Marinagarivorans cellulosilyticus: one gene and its partners. The protein of the gene in region 3 interacts with the protein of the main gene of each other region in a pairwise test. Links are inferred from orthologs where the notes say so. Each region holds a gene or a part of one and is shown on either strand. Other genes may lie near its edges.

Region 1 (3,145 bases), 2.0 Mb from region 3 along the record:
GCTTTCGTCATTAATTACTGGTGTAGGTTCTGGAGCAGTTGGTTTTTTATTATGGCTATCGCTCACTATGTTCCCCTTGTTAAATACGCACTTGCCCATGAAAAACGGTTGCTGTAGGGCCTGTCATCATTACTGAATGGCCTGGGCCTGGCCAAGTGATGCTCAAGCTGCCACCGGGTAAGTTAACCGTAACGGTTTCATCTAGTAGTGATTGTAATCTTCCTGCTACCACAGCAGCGCAAGCGCCGGTTCCGCAGGCTAGGGTTTCGCCCGAGCCACGCTCGTATACCCGTAGATTAATTTCGCCGCGATTGACAATACTCATAAAACCCGCGTTAACTTTGTTAGGGTACTGCGGGTGTGATTCAATCAATGGGCCAATAAGCTCTACTGGGTAGGCTGCTGCATCATCTACTACTGCAACCGCATGCGGGTTTCCCATGGATACAGCGCCGATATTCAAGCTTGAAATATTGGCTGTGTTCTCATTGATATCAATAGCGTAGACGCTAGCTTCAGCATCGGCAATAAATGGAATTTTAGGTGGCGAAAGCTCCGGTACGCCCATATCAACAGTGACGTTATATTTGTCGACCACATTTAATATCAGCACACCTGTTGCCGTTTCGGCGCGGATAACATGCTTTCCTGTTAATTTGCGCAAACGTACAAAAACAGCAAAGCAGCGGGCGCCGTTACCGCAATTTTCTACTTCTGAACCATCGGCATTAAAAATGCGGTATTTAAAGTCGGCGTCGGGCCGCGTGGGGGCTTCAACAATTAATATTTGGTCGCAGCCTACACCAAAATTGCGGTCGGCAATTTTACGCGCCCGATCTGGCGTAATATTCACTTGCTGGCTAATGGCATCGATCATGACAAAGTCATTGCCTAAACCGTGCATTTTGGTGAAGCGAATTTTCATAATGCCTCTTATTCTGATGCAGGGAGTATGGCTTCGAGGGCGACTAAGTCATCAATCGTTTCGCGTTTACGAATAACGTGAACGGCATCGCCATCAACCATAAGTTCGCAGGCACGAGGGCGAGAGTTATAGTTGGAGCTCATGGTAAAACCATAGGCGCCTGAGGATTTAATGGCGAGTAAATCGCCTTGCTCGATAGCGAGTTCACGATCTTTACCTAAAAAGTCACCGGTTTCGCATACTGGGCCTACGATATCCCACACTTGGCTGTCGGCATCGCGAGGGTTGACCGGAACGATCCCTTGCCAAGCTTGATAAAGCGCTGGCCGGATTAAGTCGTTCATGGCGGCATCAACAATGGCAAAATTTTTGTGCTCGGTGGGCTTGAGGTATTCCACCCGAGTTAGTAGCACACCCGCATTGGCGGCAATTGAGCGACCCGGCTCAAACATTAATGCCAGTTTTCTATCGCCAAGCTTTGCTTTAATAGCGCTAATGTAATCGCTCACAGCGGGTGGAACTTCCTGATCGTAAGTCACGCCCAAGCCACCGCCTAAATCGAGGTGGTGAATGGTAATGCCCTTGTCGGCTAATTTGTCGACCAACTGCAATACGCGATCGAGAGCATCAATAAATGGCTGTGTTTCTGTTAACTGAGAGCCAATATGGCAATCCACACCCACAATGCGCAAGCCTGGCAAGCTAGAAGCGCGCTGGTACACGGCGACGGCGTCATTAATATCGATACCAAATTTATTTTCTTTAAGGCCGGTAGAAATGTAGGGGTGGGTTTTGGCGTCGACATCCGGGTTTACACGAATTGAAATGGAGGCCACTTTATTTTGTGATCCGGCAACTTGAGAAAGGGTTTCTAGCTCGTTTGCGGACTCTACATTAAAACAACCTACGCCAACTTCAAGTGCGCGAGCCATTTCGCTGGCTGTTTTGCCAACACCTGAAAATACCATTTTTGATGGCTGGCCACCGGCGCGTAATACTCGCTCAAGTTCACCGACAGAGACAATATCAAAACCCGCACCTAAACGCGCCAGTACATTTAATACACCAATATTCGAATTAGCTTTTACGGCGTAGCAGATAGTGCCGGGCCATTCGCCCAAGGCATTGGCGTAGTCTTGGTAGGCGCTGGTTAACGCCGCGCGGCTATAAACATAAGCCGGCGTGCCAAATTGGTTGGCAATGGCATCTAAGCTCGCTTGCTCAAAATACAAGCTGTTGTTTTGTAATGTTAATGGCATATATAAACCTAGTGAGAGTGGGTCTCTGGGAGCTGTAGCGCGCCGGGTTGAGTGTCGGAAGCGCTAACGGCTGAGTCCGAGTTGGCTTCAGGGGCTATAAGTGGCCCTTTGTGGCCGCAACCATATAGGGAAAATACCAGCGCTAGAATAAACCCCGCGCGGTATTTATGTTGCCCGTTATAGCTTAGCTGTAATATGGCCAAAGGTGCACTGTTAATGCATGCGCTGCCCATCTTTCGCAAAGTGCGCATAGCCCAACTCCAGATAAATTTAATTAAACGCTGGAGTATACGGGCGGGCGGCTAGGTGAACAATAGCTAAAGGCGCGAGATCATTGTGATATCGGCGTTTGAAAGCGGTTTTACTTGACAGCTCTTAGGCGGCGAATGATTTGCTCGGCGGACTCGGGCTGCTTGGCGGTGGCTACTATTTGCTTAGCTTTAGGCGCCGTTTTTGAGGTTGGTTGGCCTGCGCGCGCATGAAGCGTGGCAATGGAATGCAAAGCTGTGCGAATGCCTTTATTTTGAGCTAGCTGGGACTGCGCTTGTTGAAGTTGGCAGGTTGCGTTGAGGGTGTCGAGCTGTTGTTCTAACCGAAATAGGTTGTAGCGGTTGTGGCTAAGAGTACCCTTAAGTGTATTTAGTGTGCTCTCAATGGTTAAAACCTGCTGGCGATTATTAAAAACATTCAGGTTGATTTTGGCAATCTCAGTGGCAAGGCCCAATGCTTTTTGTGCTTCTTCCTGCGCTAACGCATCCTGGGTGTCGCGTTCTATTTTTTGCGTTTGCTGTTCTAGCGCCAATAGTGCCGCTTTGGCTGCGGCATAATCGCTTTCTAGCGCTTTTAGCTGTTTTTCGCTGTCTTCAAACTGTTGTTTTACCGTGCAATACTCTTTGCGCACCAAGTGTTGCGCTTTGGCCTGCGCGCTAGCTTGTGCTTGCGCGCCACCAGGCGTATTGGC
Region 2 (3,096 bases), 1.8 Mb from region 3 along the record:
CAATATTCGCACAGCACCATGGGATGGCGAAGCACCTTTACGCTTGCCTAAAGAAATTGCCAACGATGGCGGTTTTGACTGGGTATTAGTGGACGGGCCTTGCAGCTCCAGCGGCACATGGCGCCGCAACCCGGATGCCAAATTACGCAATACCGGCGAAGATCTCACTAAGCTGACGCAGCTTCAGCTTCAGCTACTCACCCACGCCAGTAAAAGCGTGAAAACGGGGGGCAAATTGGTTTATGGCACCTGCTCTTTTTTCGACAGCGAAAACAGCGCTATCGTGGACGAATTTCTAACCAACAATCCAGAGTGGTCCTTAAAATCTAGCGAGCTTATGGGGTGCCCAAACAACAATAGCGATACACTCTTTGCAGCAGTGCTACAGGCGCCGTAATTTAATTAGCCACTCAACCCTGTGTGGCGCAAATAACTAGGCTCTGTACGTACGGGTTTTATTGCGCCACTTTCTAGCGCTTTGGGCAAGGGCACACAAATCAAGTGGCTATGCCCTTTGGCACACAGCTTTTCCCAGTTTTTGGCGTAGCGCATTACCTCACCAACCGTTAAAAGGTGCGCGCCGCCACTCAATGCATCACTAAAGCTATCGCGTAATGGCCTAAACCGAATGGACTCGCAAACCACCAAAACCAAAATACCTAAGGCCTCGCGAATTTCACCATAATGGCCACCTGCCCTAACCTTTTGTGTGCTCAGCTTCTGCAGCGCAGCCATAATGCGATCTTTTGTGATGACTTTGTGGTACGCGCGATCAGTCATACCCAAGCTATCATAACTATCGTCGTTAAAGTTAACATGCGACCAAGGCAAGCTATCGCGCTCTTGCGTTTGCAAACGTAGGCCATTGTAGGTGTTTAAGTAAAAAGCACCGTTATCATTATAAAAAGCCTGCATGTAAATATTGCTATCGTTAACCAATAACGTAACTGGCGATACACCATATTTAACCGGCGCAATAATTTTAATGCGCGTATAAGCCTGGCCGCCCGAGCAAACAGCCAGTGTTCGATCTGCAAGGCTATTAAACGCCATTTGCAAGCGCCCAATATCACGCTTGAAGTTATTGTCTAGCCTTACCTCAAAAACTTGCTTCATAGCTTTCCCCTAATCCTTTTGGATGACAACATTAAACCTGAAGCCTGAAACCGCAGTTGAACCATCAAAGTCTACGCACCTTCTTGACTCTCAACTGATGTTTCTAGGTTAAACGCAAAATATACTAACAAAAAAAAACCGGCTTTCGCCGGTTTTTAACACTCAAAAACAGCCTAAATTAATTAGTTGTTTCAGGTGTTGCCGCTTGCTGTTGCTGCTGTTGAACAGCGCGCGCAAACAAAGCTTCAAAATTAATAGGCGGTAAAGCTAATGCTGGGAAGCCGCCTTTTAATGCGCAGCTATCAACGGCTTCACGCGCATATGGGAATAAGATTTGTGGGCACATGGTGTTTAGCAATTGCGCTAATTGCTGGCCTTCAATGTCTTTTGCCAAGAATAAGCCGGCTTGCTGTACTTCAACCAAGAAGATGGTTTTTTCATCAATAGTGACATTGATGGTCAACTTTAAAACCACTTCGTAGTGGTTTTCGTCAACTTTGCTTGAAGTAGTGTTTAAATCTTGGCCGATTTTTGGGTTCCACTGCTGCTTAAACGCTTCAATACCTTGTGGCGCCTCAAAGGACATATCTTTAAGGTAAATGCGCTGTAACATGAACTGCGGGCCTTGTGCTTGACCTTGTGCGTTATTATCGTCTGCCATGATGTCTCCTAGTGGCTTTACGCCGGCTTTGTAATCTATCTATAAAGAAAAGCCTGCAACACAGTGCAGGCCATTAAGGATGATATGTATCGTTTACCCTATATGGGGTGCCTTCAGGCAGGATCAACCCTCTGTGGCTAAAAGTGCGTCTAGCTGGCCCTTTTGCTGAAGCTCAGCTAAGTCGTCGTAGCCGCCAACATGGGTTTGACCGATCCATATTTGCGGTACTGTTCGCTGGCCACTATCAGCCATCATTTTTTTCAGCATCGCATCGTCGCTATCCACTTTAATTTCGGTAAAGTTAGCGCCTTTGCTCACCAATAAGCGCTTAGCCATTACACAATAAGGGCAAAACTGCTTGCTGTACACGGTGATACTCATCCCTTTTTACCTTTGTTTTTACCTGCCTTAATGACGGGCAACTTCTGTGCATTCCACTCTGCCATACCGCCTTGCATACGCACCGCCTCAAAGCCCGCCTCGCGCAGTACTTTACCGGCATGGCCTGAATGCTGACCCATTTTATCTGTCACTATCACCTGCTTAGCTTTGTACTTTTCCAACTCACCTAAGCGGGTAGCTAAACTGCCATGTGGGATATTAATCGCATCAATAATATGCCCAGCCTTGTAGTCTGCGCTGTCACGTACATCTAGCAAGATGGCTTCTTCACTGTTGAGTAGGCGCGAAACCTCATGGTAACTCACTGTTTTACCACCCTTTTTACTTTCAAAGGTCATAAAAGCCACAATAAGCACCAACAACAGCGAAACCAGTATCCACTGCTCCGCTACAAAATCAATCCAACCCACAAAAACACCTCAATCTCGGTTATCTGGCTAAGCTAGAACATCTAAGCCGCCGTAAAAGGGCCGGAATTATACATCAATGACTTAGTGAATAGTGGCCCTCAACCCTGCAATAGGAATGTGCCTATAATACCCGCCATATTGCACCTAGCTGGACACACCTGAATTATGCTTTTTATTGGACTAAGTCTAACCACGGGCTTGATTGTTTTAGCGGCCATGCTACCCATAAGCCACTGCAGCCACTGGATAGTAAGAGGGCTCGACTTCCCGCGCTTCCAACTGGCAGTAATAGGCGCCGCGACCGCCGTTATATGTATTTTAGGGCTGGACTTTTCACAGCCGCAAAGCTGGTTGCTCGTGCTACTAAATATGGCCGCAACACTATACCAACTGTGGTGGATAGCCCCGTACACTCCCTGCTGGCCCAAGCAAGTTAAACGCACGGCACCGCATAGCAAGCACGCCTTAGTGCGCATACTTAGTAGCAACGTGCTAATGCCCAACAAA
Region 3 (3,059 bases):
AAATATCAATAGGCCTACCTTCTGGCGAATATTTACAGGCATTACGAATAATATTTTCCAACGCGCGCGATAATGCGCCCGCATTAGCCATAACATGAGTAATGCTAACAGGTTGCGGCATCAACGAAAAATCACACTGTATATGGCGCTGTGGAAACTCAAAACGCACATCCTTTACTACCGCCTCAACGCATAAAGCCAGTGCTATAGGCGCCATATTTAATTTTGCACTACCCATTCGAGCTAATTCCAGCACCTCATCAATAAGTGCATTTAAACGGCTGCACTCTTCATGTATTTTACCGACATAAAGACTATTGCCCTCGCGCTGCTCAATTAACGATGCCGCCACTTGTAACCTAGCAAGTGGGGCACGCAGCTCGTGAGATACATCGTGCAACAAGCTCTTTTGTGCGCTAAAGGCTTTATCAACCTGTTGGACCATATTGGCGACATCACGCGCCAAATCACCAATTTCATCGCCGCGCTTTAGTAAACCTGTATCAACCAATGTGGCTGTTTGCGCACTATCTTGCAGGCTATAATTTTTAGCGTACTGCTGACCAAAATCACCCAATTGGCGCAAAGGCTTAACAATGCGCCAACTAATAAGGGCACTAATAATAGCCGAGGTTATAAAAATTAAAACCAGTTGAAAAGACACCAAGCTGGCCATGGCCTCGACGATAAATTGAGGCGGGCGGTGTGCTAGGTAAAACACGGTGTAACCTTGTTTATTGTTCCCTTCGATTTGCAGCGTTTTAAATATTGGGGCGGCACGGGATTTTTTATTTTTACCACCTAAGGCACTGGTTACATCTTTTCGCCAACGGCTTTTATAAATGTAATTACCGCTATCGTCTTTTATATCTAACATTAATTCGGGAGCTATGCGATGCCGCCTTTTAAGCTGTACTAAAAGGCGCGATTTTCCATAAGGTAAAGCATTGTTAGTTTCGTATTCATCAACAATTACCTGTGCGAGCAATTGAACCTGCGATTGGTAATTTTGTACATACTTATTGCGTGCACTATTGTGTGCCAATACAAAAGCGACAAGCGCAATAATCGCAAGGTTAGTCAAGCCGATAATGCCAAACAACTTCCAATAAATGCGGTTATAGCGCAACAGGCTCAGCAGTTTCATCACAAAGCATCATTTTCCAATAAAAGCATTTGATAGCCCACCCCGCGCACAGAGCGAATAATGTCGCTAAGGCCACTTTCAGCCAGCTTATGCCGAATACGGCTGACATGCACATCAATGCTACGATCGTATTGCGTAAACTCCCGGTGCAAAGCTTCACGCGTAAGATTTTGTTTGCTCAATGCTTGCCCGGCAGATTTCATCAATACTAACAACACATTAAATTCTGCGCCGGTTAAGCTTGCCGGCTCGCCATTAAAAGTAACCGCCAGCGTACTGGAATTCATAGTAATATTATTCAGCGTTATGACAGCCTCTGCAGCCCCGTAGCCCGCCGCCCCTGGTTGCGCCCGGCGAGTTACGGCACGCAAGCGCGCAGCCAACTCCCGCGGGTTACAAGGCTTACCCAAATAATCGTCGGCGCCCATTTCTAAACCTATAATGCGGTCTATATCATCGCCGCGGCCGGTTAACATAATAATGGGAATGGCATTATCGGCCCGCACGCGTTGCAAAACCTCTAAGCCTGTCATGCCGGGCATCATAATATCCAGCACCATAACGTCGCATTCAGCTTTAGCAAGGTGCTCTATTGCACCGCTACCGCTATTCACACTGCAAACGTCAAAGCCTTCAGCCTGAAGGTATTGCGCTAGCAACTCACAAAGCGCCAGGTCGTCATCAACTAATAATACGCGCTTACTCATGTTTAATGCCTAAACCTCGCTAATCACAGAAGAACACCTCTAAAAATAGTCATTTTTTGTGAAGGAAAGGACTGAATGGACTCAATAGCAAAACAGTGGCGTCACTATCACGTAAAACGTGCTTTTTTAGAGATACCCAGAATACCTTAAGCCAATACTGGTACATCACTATTTACAACACTTCGGACAGTTTTAAGCACCACAATAGGCCCAAAGTAGTCATGTCGTGTCGGCAGGAAGGGAATAGAGTTTCGCTATGTTATTAGGTGTCATGGATAAATTTTGAGATAATTTGGTTTCTGACATCAAACAACCCACAAGATTTACCCATGACAGACCTAGTAAACACTATTTTCAGTTTAATGCCTAGCATCAATAAGCCTCAACGTGTATTTATGACTGGCCTGCTTGCCACATTGGTTGTATTTCACGGTCGAGCGACTTTCAGAAATATGAGTCGCTATAGCGACATGAGTGAGAAGCGATTCGCGCGTTGGTATCGACGTGGTTTTCCGTTTGCGCAATTCAACACAGAGCTTCTCTTGCATTCATTGGGGCGGTCGCAGGAAAATATTGCAGCCATTGACGCTAGCTTCATGAAAAAGTCAGGTAAAAAGACAGAGGGGCTAGGCTGGTTTTATAACGGTGCTCAAGGGGCTAGTGAACGAGGACTAGAAACGTCACTCATTAGCGCAGTGAATATTAAAAGTCATACGGCTTACTCGATTGATGCGCGGCAAACCATCGATACAGAAGGTAAAACACGCACTGATCTTTATGCTGATCATGCTGCCGATATGGCAGATGAATTGAAGCGTTTAGAGATTCAGTATCTAGCCGCTGATTCATTTTATAGCAAGTATAAATTTGTGAACAGCGTTGTGAATGCAGGGCTGCACATGGTCGGCAAGCTACGAGTCGATGCAAATTTAAAATGGCTTTATCGGGGAGAATACTCGGGCTGCGGGCGGCCCAAACAATACGAAGGGAAAATCAATTTTGAAAATGATCTATCGCGCTTTCAGTACATTGGATCCTATGAAAGTAACACTGAAATATACAGCGCCATCGCGTATAGCGTTTCATTGAAGCGTGAGGTACGTGTAGTGCTTCTTCGATCGTCGGATTCAGCTGTATCGACAAGAGCGATATTGTTCTCGACAGATAAAAATTTAGACGCACTGACATTATTGTCGTATTACAGG

The links.
Region 1: the proteins of MARGE09_RS03670 (region 3) and lysA interact in binary tests that used the Escherichia coli proteins (3 or more experiments, as listed by UniProt). The link is inferred for Marinagarivorans cellulosilyticus from one-to-one orthologs.
Region 2: the proteins of MARGE09_RS03670 (region 3) and secB interact in binary tests that used the Escherichia coli proteins (3 or more experiments, as listed by UniProt). The link is inferred for Marinagarivorans cellulosilyticus from one-to-one orthologs.

What each region holds. Positions count from the first base shown.
Region 1 is NZ_AP023086.1:2,892,859-2,896,003, forward strand. Bases 60-3,046 are described here. They hold lysA (diaminopimelate decarboxylase), read right to left. Parts: upstream 2,185-3,046; coding sequence 934-2,184; downstream 60-933. Other genes in these bases: MARGE09_RS11640 (DUF484 family protein), read right to left, coding at 60-66; dapF (diaminopimelate epimerase), read right to left, coding at 80-925; MARGE09_RS11655 (hypothetical protein), read right to left, coding at 2,546-3,046. Outside these bases: more of MARGE09_RS11640, read right to left, coding at 1-59; more of MARGE09_RS11655, read right to left, coding at 3,047-3,145. UniProt on the Escherichia coli protein: Specifically catalyzes the decarboxylation of meso-diaminopimelate (meso-DAP) to L-lysine. Is not active against the DD- or LL-isomers of diaminopimelate.
Region 2 is NZ_AP023086.1:2,743,720-2,746,815, reverse strand. What follows is about bases 37-2,974. They hold secB (protein-export chaperone SecB), read right to left. Parts: upstream 1,778-2,974; coding sequence 1,295-1,777; downstream 37-1,294. Other genes in these bases: MARGE09_RS11005 (endonuclease/exonuclease/phosphatase family protein), read left to right, coding at 2,755-2,974; MARGE09_RS11010 (rhodanese-like domain-containing protein), read right to left, coding at 2,155-2,589; grxC (glutaredoxin 3), read right to left, coding at 1,901-2,158; MARGE09_RS11025 (ribosome-inactivating family protein), read right to left, coding at 403-1,116; MARGE09_RS11030 (RsmB/NOP family class I SAM-dependent RNA methyltransferase), read left to right, coding at 37-397. Outside these bases: more of MARGE09_RS11030, read left to right, coding at 1-36; more of MARGE09_RS11005, read left to right, coding at 2,975-3,096. UniProt on the Escherichia coli protein: One of the proteins required for the normal export of some preproteins out of the cell cytoplasm. It is a molecular chaperone that binds to a subset of precursor proteins, maintaining them in a translocation-competent state.
Region 3 is NZ_AP023086.1:929,168-932,226, reverse strand. The notes cover bases 1-2,901. They hold MARGE09_RS03670 (response regulator transcription factor), read right to left. Parts: upstream 1,855-2,901; coding sequence 1,147-1,854; downstream 1-1,146. Other genes in these bases: MARGE09_RS03665 (transposase), read left to right, coding at 2,184-2,901; MARGE09_RS03675 (sensor histidine kinase), read right to left, coding at 1-1,147. Also shown: more of MARGE09_RS03665, read left to right, coding at 2,902-3,059. UniProt on the Escherichia coli protein: Response regulator member of the two-component regulatory system CpxA/CpxR which responds to envelope stress response by activating expression of downstream genes including cpxP, degP, dsbA and ppiA.